DNA from 4 places in the Pseudodonghicola sp. genome. Region 3 is predicted to be linked to each of the others. Evidence: riboswitches for the same ligand, from Rfam matches in the RefSeq annotation. Region 3 holds a riboswitch; each other region holds the start of a gene.
What was found. Region 3 has a riboswitch for cobalamin ahead of nrdH (glutaredoxin-like protein NrdH). Riboswitches for the same ligand answer to the same signal wherever they lie in the genome.
Positions count from the first base shown of each region.

Region 1: another riboswitch for cobalamin. It lies ahead of ACN0V4_RS12920 (ABC transporter substrate-binding protein); the one in region 3 lies ahead of nrdH (glutaredoxin-like protein NrdH).
Region 2: another riboswitch for cobalamin. It lies ahead of ACN0V4_RS12830 (DUF1636 family protein); the one in region 3 lies ahead of nrdH (glutaredoxin-like protein NrdH).
Region 4: another riboswitch for cobalamin. It lies ahead of ACN0V4_RS14980 (hypothetical protein); the one in region 3 lies ahead of nrdH (glutaredoxin-like protein NrdH).

Region 1 is NZ_JBLWVT010000006.1:162,612-166,819, forward strand. It holds gene ACN0V4_RS12915 (FecCD family ABC transporter permease) at 1-953, opposite strand, end outside; gene ACN0V4_RS12920 (ABC transporter substrate-binding protein) at 1,004-2,017, opposite strand; cobalamin riboswitch at 2,188-2,384, opposite strand; gene ACN0V4_RS12925 (YbaK/EbsC family protein) at 2,573-3,040, opposite strand; gene ACN0V4_RS12930 (pyridoxal phosphate-dependent aminotransferase) at 3,156-4,208, opposite strand, start outside.
Region 2 is NZ_JBLWVT010000006.1:143,745-147,952, reverse strand. It holds gene cobW (cobalamin biosynthesis protein CobW) at 153-1,187, opposite strand; gene ACN0V4_RS12830 (DUF1636 family protein) at 1,194-1,556, opposite strand; cobalamin riboswitch at 1,652-1,886, opposite strand; gene ACN0V4_RS12825 (PqiC family protein) at 2,044-2,604, opposite strand; gene ACN0V4_RS12820 (intermembrane transport protein PqiB) at 2,608-4,208, opposite strand, start outside.
Region 3 is NZ_JBLWVT010000003.1:324,241-328,448, forward strand. It holds gene nrdE (class 1b ribonucleoside-diphosphate reductase subunit alpha) at 1-1,771, opposite strand, end outside; gene nrdI (class Ib ribonucleoside-diphosphate reductase assembly flavoprotein NrdI) at 1,768-2,184, opposite strand; gene nrdH (glutaredoxin-like protein NrdH) at 2,193-2,414, opposite strand; cobalamin riboswitch at 2,535-2,726, opposite strand; gene ACN0V4_RS07325 (hypothetical protein) at 2,827-3,363, opposite strand; gene rnk (nucleoside diphosphate kinase regulator) at 3,996-4,208, shown strand, end outside.
Region 4 is NZ_JBLWVT010000007.1:264,644-268,851, forward strand. It holds gene ACN0V4_RS14975 (ATP-dependent helicase) at 1-1,992, shown strand, start outside; cobalamin riboswitch at 2,046-2,242, shown strand; gene ACN0V4_RS14980 (hypothetical protein) at 2,358-2,648, shown strand; gene ACN0V4_RS14985 (DUF1127 domain-containing protein) at 3,005-3,223, opposite strand.

The sequences.
Region 1 (4,208 bases), on a different contig from region 3:
GCGCCGACCAGCGCGGTGACCACGCCGATGGGCACCACCTGCCCCGGGATCAGCAGACGCGAGGTGATATCGGCCGCGATCAGGAAGACCGCGCCGGCCATCGCCGCCGCCGGCACCAGCCGCGCGTGACGCGGCCCCACCACGAAGCGCATCGCGTGCGGGATCACCAGCCCGACGAAGCCGATCGAACCAACCAGGCTGACCATCGTCGCGGTCATCAGCGTGGTGGCCCCGATCAGCACCACCTGCACCCGTCGCACCGGCACGCCAAGCGCGGCGGCAGAGCTGGTGCCGAAGGAAAAGGCATCCATCGCCCGGGCGAACCAGAGGCAGGTCAGCAAGCCCAGACCCGCCGCCGGCGCGGCCAGCGATACATCCGGCCAGCGCACGCCGGAGAGGTTGCCGAGCAGCCAGAACATGATGCCGCGCGCCTGTTCGGCATTGGCGGATTTGGCGATGAAGAAAGAGGTCAGCGCATTGAACAATTGCGACCCCGCGATCCCGGCCAGCACCAGCTGCGCCGATCCGCCGCCCGCCGCCCGGGCCAGCAGCGCCACCAGAACGAAGGCCAGCGTGGCACCGGAAAAGGCGCCCGCCGACAGCCCCAGCGCGCCACCGCCCAAGCCCAGGATGGTCACCGCCACGGCCCCCGCCCCGGCCCCGGCCGAGACCCCCAGCAGATAGGGATCGGCCAGCGCATTGCGCACCAGCGCCTGCAGCACCACCCCCGACAGGGCCAGCCCGGCGCCACAGCCCGCCGCCACCAGGGTACGCGGCAGCCGATAGCTCCAGACGATGCCGGCGTCGATCGGATCGACGACATGACCGGCATCCCAGAGATTGTTGGCAAATACCGCCGCCACCGTCGACAGCGGCAACGGCGTCTCGCCGATCACGACGCCGGCGAAGATCGCCAGCGTCAGCCCCGCGACCCCCGGCAGCCCCCAGAGCATCAGGGAGCGCACCAAGGGGCGCGACAGTGCGCCAGAGGTCGCGACCAGGCTCACTGACCGCTCAGCCCCGGCAGCGCCTCGGCCAGCGTCTCGAGCGCCGAGATATTGCGGATCGACGGATCCATCGCATGGGCGTCGAGGATCACGATCCGGTCGTGCTTGACCGCCTCCATCTGGCTGGTGACCGGATCGCTGCGCAGAAAGGCCAGTTTCTTTTCGACATCGTCGGCCTCGAACCGGCGGCGGTCCATCCGCGCCACCACGATGACCGAAGGATTGGCCCGCGCGATGGTCTCCCAGCTGACCGTCGGCCATTCCTCGTCGCTCTCGACCACGTTGCGCAGGCCCAGCGCCGTCATCATATAGGCGGGCGCGCCGCCCTGGCCGGCGACATAGGGGTCGATATCCATCTCGGCCGAAGAGAACCAGAATACCGCCGAGCTGTCCTTGAGCCCGAGCCCCCGCGCCTTGGCGACCGCCGCCGCCTCACGCGCGCGCAGATCGGCGACGATCGCTTCGCCCCGATCGGTCACATCGAAGATCCGCGCCAGTTCCGTGACCCCCTGATAGAGGCTCTCCATCGAATAGAGCTGGGTCCGGGTGCCGTCGGAGCCTGAGGTATTGTCCTTGCCGATGCAATCGGCGGGCAGGATATAGGTGGGAATGCCCAGATCGGCGAATTGGTCGCGGGTGGCAACGATGCCCTGCGGGCCGACGTGCCATTCGTATTGCACCGCCACCAGACCGGGCCGCTTGGCCACGACGCTTTCAAAGCTCGGGTCATTGTCGGCCAGACGCTCCACCCCGGCATTCACCGCCGCGAACTCGGGCAGCACCTTGGTGAACCAGACAGAGGTGCCCTTGACCCGGCCGCCCAGGTCCAGCGCATAGAGGATCTCGGTCGCCGCCTGACCGACGGTGACGGCGCTGTCGGGCGCGTGATCAAAGGTCAGATCGACGCCGCAATTCTCAAGCGCGAGTGGAAAGCGTGTCGGCTCGGCAACGGCGGGCAGCGCGAGGCAGGCCACCGCGACGGCGGCAGCGATCAGGGGTCTGGGATACATGGTAGGTCTCCGGAAAAGAGGGCGACCGGAGACAGGAGGGGAAGGCCGATCCAGAGGCTGAACCATGCCCCGACCGCGACAGCGGGCGTGCAGGGTCTGGCTATGGCCGATGCCAGGGGGCACCGCAGGACAAAGTTCATTCGACACCTCCCCGGACACCCCGCCCGGGCCGCGTTACAGACAGTGTCGGCAGGTCTCCTGACTGGCGGGTCACAACAGGCGGCGGCCTTCCCATGGCACGGGGCCACAGTGGCGTTGTCGCAGCCTGCTCACCGCCTACAGTTGCGGGGGCAGTTCCGGTTCACCGAAGCGTCGGTGACGGATTCCCTTTTGATTCCATTCGGAAACCGACCCGGACCTTCTAGGAAACCGGATCGGTGCTGGCAATGGGGTCCTCTCCCCCCGATGACGAAGCCCCCCGCCGCGTGGATCGACCGGCCAGCCGCGCCTGAGGATCACTGCCGCCTGGCAGGCCCGGGTCAAGGCTTTCGCCGGCCAGGCGACCTGAACGACCTGCCTTGCCCGGAGTTGCGGTCATCGGAGGCCGCGCGCCCCTCAGCCGGCAAGCAGCGCAGCGCCCACCGCCTGGCGCAGCCGCGCGGGATCGACGGCGAAGACGGCGTTCGGAGCGCCGGCGGCGGCCCAGACCTGCGGGTGTCGCAACAGCTCCTCGTGCATGAAGACGGGCAGCGGGCGCTTGTGACCAAGCGGCGCGACGCCGCCGATGGCAAAGCCGGTCTCGTCGCGCACCCGTTTCGCATCCGCCCGCGCCGGCGTGCCGCCAATGGCCTCGGCGACGGCCGCCAGATCCGCCTGCCGGTCTCCGGGGATCAACAGCAGCACCAGCGCCCCATCCCCACTGCGTTCGAAAATCAGCGACTTGACGATCTGCGCGGTCGCGCAACCACAGGCCTGCGCCGCCTCCTCGGCGGTTCTAGTGCTGGCGGGCATGGTCAGGATCTCGATCTCGAGACCCGCCTGCCGGGCGGCCTCAGCCACCCGCCTGGTGCTCTTGCCGCTCATGCCGCAGCTCCCGCCGGCATCGCCGACCTTGGATCCTTGCCCGCCGGGCTTGCCTTGATCTTCCCCGCCCTATCCATCCGTCTCTTCCTCACTCCGCTTTGAAAACAAGGGACACTCAGACCAGCCAGGCCTTGCGAATGCGGTCGCGCAACCCCAGCAGTCGCGACACCGGTTCGTTGGCATAGACAAAGCGCAGATAGCGTCCGGCGCGATCCTCCTGCCCCCAACCGGTCATCGCCGTCGCCGCGATGGCACCGTCACGGAACAGCTTTTGCGACGCCTCCCCCGGCGACATTCCCAGCGCGATGGTGTCGATCAGCAGCGACCAGCCGCCATCGGGGGCGATCACCGGCAGGCCCATCATCTCGGTCAGGATGTGATCGCGGCGCGCCTTCCATTCGGCCGTCGCCGCCGCCACACCGTCATCGGTGGCGGTCAGGGCCGCCTCGGCGCCCGGCATTGTGATCCCCACCTGGCAGACCACGTTGCTGAGGCTGACCAGCCGGATATCATCCATGATCTGCCTGGGGCCGACGATCCAGCCGACCCGCCAGCCGATCATCCGGTATTCCTTGGAGACCGAGCCCACGGTGATCACCCGATCCGCCATGCCGCCAAGAGAGGCCGGGTGCAGCACCGGCGCCTCGGTGAAGAGGATCCGCTCCATCGCCGCGTCGTGCAGGATCCAGGCGTCCGCCCGCTCCGCCGCCTCGGCGATGGCCTGCCATTCCTCGCCGGTGTGGACGATGCCGCTGGGCATCGAGGGGCTCATGGTCAGGATCATCCGGACCTTCGACGACACCGCATCCCGCAGCGCATCGAGATCGAGCCGCCAGCGCCCGTCGGTCACCACCAGCGGCACCAGCTTCGACACCCCGCCAGACAGCCGGATGCGGTTCAGCAGCCCGGCATAGGCGGGGTCCGTGATGATCACCTCGTCGCCCGGTTCGATCAGCGCCAGCAGGCAGTTCAGCACCCCCGACAATCCGCCGGCCGAGATGATGCATTGCGCCTCGGGGTCATAGTCGACCCCGGTGGTGGCAGAGACCCGCGCGGCGGCGGCCCGGCGCAGGCTGTGGATGCCGAGAAACGGCAGATAGCTGTTGGCGTCGTCGCGTGTCACCGCCTGCATCGTCGCCTCGATCGCCGCCTGGGGCGGTGCGATATC
Region 2 (4,208 bases), on a different contig from region 3:
CCGCGTGCAGTCATGCATAGACCACCGGATCGCTTGCGATCCGGATCGCGCCCGACCCCGCCCCCTAGGGCGGGCACGATTACGCCCCCCCTCGGTGTCGGGCGCGATCCTGCGGTGTTCGGTTGAAATAGTTGGTGCTTGATCATCCTGTCTCAGATCCCCAGCACCGCGCGGATCGCCGGTTCGTCGATGTCATGGTGTTCCGCGATCACCACCAGATGCGACCGGCGCGGCGCGTCGCCCCAGGGACGGTCGTATTGGGTGCGCAGACGTTCCCCCACCGCCTGGACCAGTAGCCGCATCGGCTTGCCCTCCACGGCGACATGGCCCTTGACCCGCAGCACATGCTGGTCGCGGGCCAGCCTGAGGATCGCCGCCTCCAGCGCCGCGACATCGGCGATCTCGCCCAGATCGACGACGATACTGTCGAAATCGTCATGTTCGTGATCGTCGGCGCCGTCGTGATGCGAGGGGCGGGCGTCGAGGTCATCCTCGGCCGCTGCCCCGAGGCCGAGGATGACGCGCGGGTCGATCACCCCTTCGGTCATCGGCAGCACCGGCAGCTTGCGGGGCGCCTCGGCCTCGATCACCGCGCGGGCGGCGGCAAGCCCGGCCTCTCCCGCCAGATCGGCCTTGGAGAGGAGCACGATATCGGCGCAGGCGATCTGATCCTCGAAGACCTCGGACAGCGGCGTTTCGTGGTCCAGACTGTCATCGGCGGCGCGCTGCGCCTCGACCGCCGCCAGATCGGGGGCGAAACGGCCGGCGGCGACGGCTTCGGCATCGGCGAGCGCGATCACCCCGTCGACGGTGATGCGCGAGCGGATCGCCGGCCAGTCGAAGGCCTTCAGCAGCGGTTTCGGCAGGGCGAGGCCGGAGGTTTCGATCAGGATGTGATCGGGTTTTTGCGGCAGCGCCATCAACGCTTCGATCGTCGGGATGAAATCGTCGGCGACGGTGCAGCAGATGCAGCCATTGGCAAGCTCGACGATATTCTCGGCCGGGCAATTCTCATCGGCGCAGGATTGCAGGATATCGCCATCGACGCCGGCGGTGCCGAATTCGTTGACCAGCACGGCCAGGCGCTTGCCCTGCGGGTTGGCCATCAGGTGACGGATCAACGTGGTTTTTCCGGCGCCGAGAAAACCGGTGATGACGGTGACGGGGGTTTTGGTCAGATCGGACATGCGCGGTTACTCCTGCGGCGGTAGGCGGGCGATGGATTGTTTGCGAAAGATCACCGGACGGTCGCGCCAGGGCACGATGCCATCCGCAGTCGCGGCATAGGCGGCGATGCCGTCGAGGAGCTCGGGCAGATGGAGGTCGGGATCGAGATCGCCATAGATATAGGTCCAGCGATCGGACCCGCCGCTCAGCGCCAGGGCGCAGCCGCGCGAACAGGCCGAGAGGCATTCGACCGGGCGCAGCGTCACGCCGTCGGGAAGCTCTGCCGCTGCAAGTGCGGTGAGCATCCGGGTGCCCGGGCGCGGAGCTTCTGCCTCGGCGGGCTGGCCGCGGCGGCAGGTGGTGCAGACTGTGATCGTGACCCCGGCCATGATCCCCTCCTGTCAGGGGGCGAGGAGGGGGAGAGGCCAGCACGGGTATCCGCCAATGGGACAGCCCAAAGCCGGTCGCGAAACACCCCGTTCGCCCGTTGCATACATGCGCTGGCAGGTCTCCCGGCTTGCGGATGTCGGAGCGCGGCGCAGGGCGCTGCATCTCCGGCGGTCTGCCCACCTTCCCAGCCAGTTGGCCAGTGGTCGGGCGACCTCTCCGGTCACGGTCGCGGGGGCGGCTGCGCTTCGGCCCTGACCCTTGCGGGCGGCGGGCGTATCGCATTCCCTCTTGGCCTGTCATCGACAGGAACCAGCAGGCGCCAAGTGATGCCAAGGGCAGGGGATTGTCAAGCGACGCAGGCAGAGGCGGTGCATCGCCTTCTGTGGTCGTGACGGAGGCGAGGCCCGAAGCCGTCGCCATAGTGGATGGACCGGCGCGGCATCGCCCCGGTCGGTGATCAGCCTTGCGGTCTGACGGTCATGGCGCTCAGCGGCGCAGGCTTTCGGCGATCTGCCGCCCGAGCAGGTCGATGGCGGTGCCGGTCGCTTTGGCGATCTCTGCCGGCGCGTCCGAACTCAGCGGCACGGCGATCGCAAAGGGGACGATGCGTTCGCGGACGATCCTGTCATAGGAGGAGATCGCGAATTGCCCGGTCAGATGCAATTGCCCATCGAGCCGCGCGGCGAGTTCCGAGACCCGCACACCGATCTGCGCCTGCGCCGCGGTGGATAGCGGCCAGGGTTCTGCCGCGACCTCGGCGTTGCTGGTCGTGGCGATGTAATCGGCGAGTTGCTGGGTGATCGCCCGATTGGGCGTATCGGCCCAGAGCGCGCTTTTCACCGGTTTCAACGCGCCGCTCGCCTCTTCCCGCAGCATCTGGTCATTCGAGGCATAGGCCGGCAGCGAGACCTGCCGGATCTCGACCGAGGCGACCCGCAGCGCCAGCCGCGGGGCGGGAGCTTCGGCCGCCGCCGGGATCAGGTAACGCGGCGCGGTATCGCCACAGGCGGCCAGGGCAAGCAGGAGCAGGGGGGCAAGGCGTGTCATGGGTCACCGTCCGAACAGAAGGGAATTGGGGGACCGCTCGATCGAGCGGGCCAGGTTGGTCAGGGCCTGCGCCGTCGTCCGCAGTTCGCGCAGCGCGTCGAGGGTTTCGCGGCTGAAGCGCGAGTTCTGGCCGTAGCCGGCCAGCACGTCTTGCGCCTGGCTTACCAGTTGGTCGATCCGCTGGGCGAGGTCGGGCAGGTCGGCGACCGCCTGCTGCACCGCGGCGGTGGCGTCGCGGGCAGAGGAGAGCGTGGCATTGACGTTCTCGACCGCGCCGCCGGCGCGCAGCTCGGCCAGCGCCGCCTGGGCCTGGTCCAGCGCGGCCGACAGGCTGGCGGGCAGGGCGCGGGTGCTGTCCTGGTCGATCAGCGCCCGGGTGCTGTCGAGGAAGGCGGTGGCGGCGGTCACGAAAGTCTCGACATCAAGCGAATTGGCCTTGGTGGTCAGCTGGTTGAGCCCGTCGACCAGCTGAGGCACCCCGGCGATCTTCTGATCGAAGTAATTGGCGACATCGGTCACCGTGGTGGCGGCCTCGGCGGCGGAATCCAGCGCGGTGACCAGCTTGCCCACGGCCTCCGCGGTGCGCAGGTTTTCGGCGACGCCGCGCAGTTCTTCGACGGTGCTGCGCAACTCGCCGGGCAGCGCCTGGGCGTCCGCGCTGCCCACCAGGCCGCGGGCATCGTCCATCAGCTTGACAAAGGCATCCGGGGCGGCGCGCAGCTTTTCGTCGCCGGCAAGGCTTTCGATCGAGGAGAGCGTCGCGATGGCCTGCTGCATCAGCTCTTCGATCGGCAGCGAGTCGACCCGGTTCATCACCCCCTGGACCGTGGCCCCCGCATCCGGAATGTCGGCGGGAACCGAGGGGATTCGCGGCGGCGCCGAGGTCGAGGTATCGAGATGCGCCGGCGCCGCGTCGGGCAGTTCCACCAGCTCGACCGAGAGCGAGCGTGAGAAGATGCTTTTCGACATCAGCCGCGCGCGCAGCCCGTTGTCGACCTCGTCGGCGAAGAAGGCCATGATATCGGCTTCCGAGGTATTGGGATCGAGACCGAGCCGGCCCGGGTCGATGGAGAGCGTGGCGCGCAGGATCACGTCCCTTTCGCCGTTGCGCTCTTCGACGAAGGCCCCGAGGGCCGAGACCTTGCCGATCACCAGCCCCTTGTAGATGACCTCGGAATCGACCCCGAGCCCGGCGACCGATTGGTCGAATTCTACGGTCAGCTCCACCGGGTTCTCCAGCGGCTTGCTGAAGGCGGAGGAGCGCGCGGCGTCCTCGCTGGCATAGAGATCGAACACATGGCCGGCCTCGATCGGCTGGCCGCCCGAATAGACGGTGTCGAAGGTCAGCCCACCGCGCAGGATCCCCGCCACCGAGCCGACCGAGAGGTTGATCCCCCCGGGCCCGAAGTTGACCGAAAAGCCCGAAGTCAGCCAGAACCGCGTGGCCGAGGTCAGCAATTTGTCATGCGGGGCGGCGATGAAGGCATTCACCTCGACGCCATTGCCGGTCTCGAGAAGCCGGGGCGCCTCGATATTGCCGACCTCGATGCCGCGGAAATAGATCGGTGCGCCAGCGGTCAACTGGCCGGCATCCCGTGCGCTCA
Region 3 (4,208 bases):
GCGGCACCGCCTGCAGGTTGCGATTGTAAAGCCCGTCCGCGATCACCGCGTCGCGCAGCGCCGCCCAATCCTCGCGGCTAGGCACATGCACGTCGAATTTCTCGAACAGCGCCTTGACCGTCTCGGTCTCGGGCAGCCAGTCGCGGTCAACGTATTTGTCGAAGAAGGAGCCATCGGCATAGGTCGAGCGTTCGAACCCGGCAAAGCTGCGCCCGCGCTCGCGCGCCAGCGCGTTCGAGGCGCGCAGGCAGTGATAGAGCACGGTGCAGAAGTAGATATTGGTGAAATCGACGCCCTCGGCACTGCCGTAGTGGACCCGCTCGCGCGCCAGGAAGCCGTGCAGGTTCATCTGGCCCAGGCCGATGGCATGGCTTTCGTCATTGCCGCGCCGGATCGAGGGCACCGCGTCGATCGCCGACATCTCGGAGACCGCGTTCAGCGCCCGGATCGCGGCCTCGACCGTCGCGCCCAGATCGCCGCCATCCATCGCCTTGGCGATATTGAGCGAGCCGAGGTTGCAGGAGATATCGGTGCCGAGGTGCTTGTAGCTCAGATCCTCGTTGAACTCCGAGGCCTCGTTGACCTGCAGGATCTCGGAACAGAGGTTCGACATGTTGATGCGACCGGCGACCGGATTGGCGCGGTTCACCGTGTCCTCGAACATGATATAGGGATAGCCGCTTTCGAACTGGATCTCGGCGATGGTCTGGAAGAAGGCGCGCGCGTTGATCTTCTTCTTGCGGATGCGCGGGTTGTCGACCATCTCGTGATACTTCTCGGTCACCGAGATTTCCGAGAAGGCGCGACCATAGACCTTTTCCACGTCGTGCGGCGAAAAGAGGTACATGTCCTCGTTCTTCTTCGCCAGTTCGAAGGTGATGTCGGGCACCACCACACCAAGGCTCAGCGTCTTGATGCGGATCTTCTCATCCGCGTTCTCGCGTTTGGTATCGAGGAAGCGCAGGATATCCGGATGGTGGGCGTTCAGATAGACCGCCCCCGCCCCCTGACGGGCACCGAGCTGATTGGCATAGCTGAAGGAATCCTCAAGCAGCTTCATCACCGGGATGACACCGGAGGATTGGTTTTCGATGCCTTTGATCGGCGCGCCATATTCGCGGATGTTGGTCAGCAGCAGCGCCACCCCACCGCCGCGTTTCGACAGTTGCAGCGCCGAGTTGATGCCGCGACCGATGCTTTCCATGTTGTCTTCCAGCCGCAGCAGGAAGCAGGAAATCAGCTCGCCCCGCTGCGCCTTGCCGGCATTCAGGAAGGTCGGCGTGGCGGGTTGGAAGCGGCCGGCGATGATTTCCTGCATCAGGGACATGGCCTGCGCCTCATCCCCTTGAGCAAGCGTCAGGGCGACCATGACGACCCGATCCTCGAACCGTTCGAGGTATCGTTTGCCGTCGAAGGTCTTCAGCGTATAGCTGGTGTAATATTTGAAGGCGCCCAGGAAGGTCGGAAAGCGGAACTTGGCGGCATAGACCGCATCCCAGATCTGGCGGCGGAACTCGGTCGAGTATTGCTCCAGCACATGGGCCTCGTAATAGCCCTCCTCGACCAGATAGCGCAGCTTCTCTTCCAGCGAATGGAAGAAGACGGTATTCTGGTTCACATGCTGCAGGAAATACTGCCGCGCCGCCATGCGATCGGCATCGAAGCGGATGTTCCCCTGATCGTCATAGAGGTTCAGCATCGCGTTCAGCGCGTGGTAATCCAGACCCTGCCATTCGGCCGGGACCGCCTTGGCGGGGGCGGCGTCGCTCACATCGCGGTCAAGCACTGCGTTTTCCAAAACCTGTCCAATCCCTCAATGACGCGGGCGACATCCGTGTCTGTCCCCGCGAGTTCGAAACGATAAAGCACCGGCACACCACATTTCCGCGCCACCACATCGCCGGCGGAGGCGAAGAGTGTTCCGAAATTGCGATTGCCCGAGGCGATGACACCACGCAGGTGGCGGCGGGTGTCCGGATCATTCAGGAACCGGATCACCTGTTTATGGACCGCGCCCCGCCCTTGGCCATCGGCATAGGTGGGCGTGATCAGCACGAAGGGGGAACGGGGGGCGGGCATCGGCGCCTCGGTCTCGATCGGGATCCGCGTCGCCGTCAGACCCAGCCGGTCGACGAAGCGCCGCGTGTTCCCCGATCGTGAGGAGTAATAGACCAGGCCCCCCATCGGCCGGCTCAGGCCAGAGCGGCGATCTTGTCGGGGCGGAAGCCGGCCCAATGGTCGTCACCCGCCATCACCACCGGCGCCTGGCGATAGCCCAGCTCGGTCACCCGGGCCATTGCCTCGGCGTCCTCGGTCAGATCGACCAGATCGAATTCGATCCCCTTGGCGGCCAGCGCCCGGGTGGTGGCGGTGCATTGCACACAGGCGGGTTTGGAATAGACGGTGATGGTCATGGCAGTGTCCCCTTGCCGATCCTTTGGTTCCGGTCGTTCAGCGCCGGCCAGCAGGGGAAGAGACGCCAAGGGATGCCCCCGAAGGACATCCCATAACACGTCCCGGACCCACCGCCCGGCTTGGTCTCGTCTCGTCCTGGCAGGTCTCCTGACTCATGGCTTATACGTCCGGCCCTCCTTCCCAGCGCGCAAGACGCCAGTGGATATGCGACCAAACCTCACCATTCACAGTTGCGGGGGCAGTGCCGGATTTGCGCCGGCTTCCCTCTTCACCCGCTTTGAATCGCGGGCACCAAGACAACATCATATAGACGCGTATTGGCAGAGGCTGTCAATATCTTGTTTGCGCAAGAGAGGTACCCACTAGAGCCGGTAGGCGAAGGTAAGCCTCATCCCTGAGCGGCACCGACACTCAGGCCGGCAGAATACCACCCTGCCCCGGCACCGCAACCGGCAAGCGGACCGCGACCTGCCCCCGCGGCGCGGCGCGCAGGTCGGTCAACGTCACCTCGGTCAGGCTGCCGTCTGACAGCAGCAGAGGCGCCGTTTCCCCCAGGTGCATGCCGATCAGCGTCGCCCCCAGAAGCGACCGCAGCGGCACCACCCCGGGCTCCTCCCGCAGGCGCACGCGGTAACTCAACCGGGCCAGGATAGGGGGCTGATCGCCGCCCAGCCGATAGCCAAGCACGACCCCGCCGGTGGCGATCCGATCCGTCAGCGTCTCTGGCCCCAGCCGGCGGGCATAGGCGAGCTTTTGTCGCAACAGCTCACCGATCAGCGCGACAACCCCGCTTGGCTGCGCCTGACAGTGTTGCAGCTCACGCTGCATCATCTCGATATCCTGCGGCGATAGCCAAGCCCGCTGCGCCGCCCCGTGCAGCCGCCCCATGACCTCGACACTCAAATCCTCAGGGCCGATCGGCCCCCGATGCTCGAACATATCCTTCATGAGACCCCACAATGCCTTCTGGCGTTGAAATCCTGACTCTAACTATATCTTTGCGCGCCGAAGGAGACCGGCGCCATGATGCGCCCCTGTCTCGGTGCCGGCGGCATATCGAAACCCTATCTCAAAGATACTTAAGAAGTATTCATGCAGTCCTGAATAGGCCCTTCCTTAAAATGGCGTCAATCCGATGACGCCAATGGCATGATACCGTGTCTTTGGGGCCACCAAAATTCCTGTGCGCCGCCCCAGATTGACTTTCGTGATCAGCGTTCCTAGCTTCCAGGCCATGTCGAGACACCCGCATAAGGGCAGGTTCATCCTGTTTTCCGGTTCGCTCCTGAACCGCAGGCTTCCCCGGGCGGTCTGAGCGCACGCGCTATTCCCTCCGTTCGGGGCCCTCTTCCTTCGTCTGGTCCGGCATCAAAGCGGGTCGTCACACCGCAGGGGCAACTCCCCCCTGAGGTTCGACACCTCCCTGTTCATGCGACCTCGCATTAGACCTGCAGCGGCCTGAGTCCGCCCATGATCCGCTCACCCTGACGCTTCGGCTGGCCCGGCCAGCCGCCTGCCCGGCGCGGCCCCACCGTGCCGACATCTCCTTCATCTTCCTCTTCCATCGAAAGGAAACCATCATGCCGGTTTTCACCCCGGAGCCCCTGAAACACGCCACCACGACGCCACCGGCCGTCCGCCCCGCGCGACTGGTCATCGCCGAGGACCAGCTCGAAACGCTCGAGGCGCTGACGACCGGCTTTGCCCGGCGCAACCCGGCGCTGGCCGATCTGCTACTGTCCAGCCTCAGCCGCGCCCGCATCGTAACGCCCGAGCGGCTGCCCGCCGACGTG
Region 4 (4,208 bases), on a different contig from region 3:
CATGCCGAACTGGTGGGGCTGAAATCGAGCTTCACCATCCTCGACACCGACGATCAGATTCGCCTGCTGAAACAACTGGTTCAGGTCGCCGGCATCGACGACAAGCGCTGGCCCGCCCGGCAATTGGCCGGGGTGATCGACGGCTGGAAGAACCGCGCGCTGACGCCCGACAAGATCCCCACCGCCGACGCCGGCGCCTATAACCACCGGGGCGTCGAGCTTTACGCCCAGTATCAGGAGCGTCTGCGCCAACTGAACGCCGTCGATTTCGGCGATCTCTTGTTGCATATGGTGGTGATCTTCCAGGCCCACCCGGACGTTCTGGCGCAATATCAACGCTGGTTCCGCTATATCCTGGTCGACGAATATCAGGATACCAACGTGGCCCAATACCTCTGGCTGCGGCTGTTGGCCGGGGGGCACAAGAACATCTGCTGCGTCGGCGATGATGATCAGTCGATCTATGGCTGGCGCGGTGCCGAGGTGGGCAATATCCTGCGGTTCGAAAAGGATTTTCCCGGCGCCCATGTGGTGCGGCTGGAACAGAATTACCGCTCGACCCCGCATATTCTGGCGGCGGCCTCGAACGTCATCCGCGGCAATCAGGGGCGCCTGGGCAAGGAGCTTTGGACCGAGGCGGAGCATGGCGAAAAGGTCAGGCTGATCGGCCATTGGGACGGCGAGGAGGAAGCGCGCTGGATCGGCGAGGAGATCGAGGCGATGCAGCGTGGCACCCGGGGGCTGCGCGCCTTCGGTCTGGACGAGATCGCCATCCTCGTCCGCGCCTCGCACCAGATGCGCGCGTTTGAGGATCGGTTTCTGACCATCGGTCTGCCCTATCGGGTGATCGGCGGCCCGCGCTTCTATGAACGGCTCGAAATCCGCGACGCCATGGCCTATTTCCGGCTGGTGGTCAGCCCGGATGACGATCTGGCCTTTGAACGCATCGTCAACACGCCGAAACGGGGCCTGGGCGACAAGGCGCAGCAGCTGATCCAGACCACGGCGCGGGCCAATGGCGTCAACTTGGTCGAGGGCGCCCGGATCGCGCTGGACGAGGGGCTGATCAAGGGCAAGGGCGGCACGGCGCTGCGCACCCTGGTCGATGATCTGCGGCGCTGGGGCCGGATGGCGGGCGACCCCGATCTGTCCCACATGGAACTGGCCGAAATCGTGCTGGATGAAAGCGGCTATACCGGCATGTGGCAGAACGACAAGACGCCGGAGGCGCCGGGGCGGCTGGAAAACCTCAAGGAACTGGTCAAGGCGCTGGAAAATTTCGAGAACCTGCAAGGGTTCCTGGAGCACGTCAGCCTGATCATGGACAACGAACAGGCCGATGCCGACCAGAAGGTGTCGATCATGACCCTGCACGCGGCCAAGGGGCTGGAGTTTCCCGCCGTCTTCCTGCCGGGGTGGGAGGACGGCCTGTTCCCCTCGCAACGCAGCATGGACGAAAGCGGTCTCAAGGGGTTGGAAGAGGAACGCCGCCTGGCCTATGTCGGCATCACCCGGGCGGAGGAGCTTTGCACCATTTCCTTCGCGGCCAACCGGCGGGTCTTCGGCCAATGGCAATCGGCGCTGCCGTCGCGCTTCATTGACGAACTGCCCGGCGAGCATGTCGATATCCTGACGCCTCCCGGTCTTTATGGCGGCGGGTATGGCGCCGCGGCGGCCCCGGCCGCTCCGGTGCGGGGCAGCATCGAATCCCGGGTGTCCGAAGCGAATGTCTATAACTCGCCCGGCTGGAAACGGATGCAGGCGCGCGCCGGCGAACGCAGCATGTCGCAGCCGCGCGAAACCCGCAATACGGTGATCGACGCCACGGCCGTCTCCAGCTTCACCGTGGGAGAGCGGGTGTTTCACCAGAAATTCGGCTATGGCACCGTCACCGGGATCGAGGGCGACAAGCTTGACGTCGATTTCGAAAAGGCCGGGCCGAAGAAGGTCGTCGGCCGTTTCGTCACCGCCAGCGACGATGTGCCGTTCTGACCGTGCAAAAGCGACGCAGGGGCGGTTTGCCAATGCATCGGGTGGTGAATCCTGTAATCTTTCGCCCGTGAGGTGCCCCCTTCGGGGGGAGAATTGGGAAGCCGGTGCAAGACCGGCACTGCCCCCGCAACGGTAAGGATCGGGAAACTCCGGCGAAACCACTGAGAGCATATTCTCGGGAAGGGTCGGATCAGGGCGCATGCCCCCCATTGTCCAAGTCCGGAAACCAGCCTCGTGCCAACGTCAGACCGCGGGCGGCGGTCAGGGCGCGGTGTGGGGCAGCATCCCCGTCTTCCGGCCTTGATCTTTGTCGCCTGCATTCAGCCCCTGCCGCGGGGAGCGGCGGAGAAAGGAGCGGAGATGAAGTGCAATCGGGGTATCGGGCGATGATGCTCGCGGGGATCCTGCGGGCGCTGCGTGATCTGCCTGCGGAGGTCGATGATAAGGTCGCCGCGCGGATGGGATTTCTCGAATGGTTGATGACCCTGCCCGAGGGCTGTTCCGAGGCCGCGGCGGCGCGGGCGGCGGAATGTCGGGCGGCGCCTTTTGCCGCGACTTCGCCTCAGGTGGCGCTGTTTTGCAATCACCTGCGCGCGTTGCAGCGTTGCTCCGACGAGGTGCGGTTGCTGGGACGACCTGGTGGGGGAGGGGCGTGAAGCGGCTGGACGGAAACCGGAAAATGAAAACGGCGGCACCAGGGAGGAGGAGAGGTGCCGCCGTTCTCTTGTAACATCAGGCGCAGGGAGGAGGAGAGCGCCCGATGTATTCGGCTATGTCATTTCCCCTATCGGGGGATGGAGTGGCCGGCGACGCAGGGAGGAGGAGAGCGTCGCCGGCCGATCCAACACCGAACGCAGGGAGGAGGAGAGCGTCCGGTGCATCAGGTTCCGGCATTCGGGGCCGGTATAGGGTGCGGCGACATCAGGGAGGAGGAGCGATGTCGCCGCTATGTACAGACCCTCAAGGGAGGAGGAGATGAGGGCCTGAACCGTTTATGTCCTTCGATGCTCCGTCAGCACACCTTGCGGGAGGCCTGATAGGCCACGCGGCGCAGTTCGGAGCGATGCAGGCCGAGATCGGCCAGCTCTTGATTGTTCAGGGCGCCCATTTCGTTCATCGTCTGGCGGTACACCCGATACCGTTCGATCCGAACGCGCACATTGGCGATCCAAGCGGTCAGCCGACCCAGCAGGGTGGCGTCGTGATTTTCGCTATGCGTCAGAGCGGCCATTGTTCGTAACCTTAAGTATTGTCAGTTCAGCGCCGTCTTGTGGCGCCGTGTTGAGACTGAAAATAGGCAAATGCTGCAATTGCACAATAGCGGAGATGTTCAATGCTGCTATGCAGCAAGTGCATAGATTGATTGCATATTAAATGGGCAGCACTTCTGACGTAAGGTCATCAGACGATCTCGTCATGGGCCCGCCCGCCGTCCCGGGGTGGCTGTGGCCCATGGGGGATGGGTCTGTGAAATAGTTAACGCCTTCGGAGCCCTTTCCGGGAAACGATATTTCTTTCCGGCGCCGATTTGGGTGTCTTCATCCTCGTTGCTTTGGGCTGGCGCGGGAATGGGACGTTTTGGCGCGCTCACCTTCTCATGCAGGCATCGGCGGGGTGATGTGCGCGGTTGGTGTGGGTGCGTGGCAATAATACAACATCGCAAGCGTTTCCGGCGGCATTTTTCTGATTGAAGCTTTCATTGTGCGGCCGGTTGCGCCCCGGCGCCCATCGCTTCCGTCGCCGGGAAGGCGGCCTGAGGCGCACGGTGGGAAATCATGGGAGTGGCGGGAAATCACGGGAACCGCAGGGGGCGAGTGGTCGTTCTGGGGTGATTCGGAGGCATAAAAGGGAACATGTGGGGAACATCTGGCGTGCTGATCCCGGGGTGCAAAATTTTTATGGGAAACCCCGGGATTTGTTGGGAGGGGGTGAGAGAATCAACATCTAGTGGTCCGATTCTCCTTTGCCGCAAAGGAGGCTTATGTGATTCCCGGTCTCTGTGGTCTGCCTTGCCAAAATCCGGTGAATCGGGCAGGTCTCTCCCGGGGTGTCCCGTAAATTCCAGTTGCTTTCCATAAATTCCCATGGCATCCCTTGTTCATCGGATGGAGACGAGGCAAGGGGCGACACAAACAGACCCCGACGCAAATAATAAAAGCAGGTTTCATACAGGCACTTCGCTTTCACCGAACCAAGAGATCCGGCGCGCGAGCGAG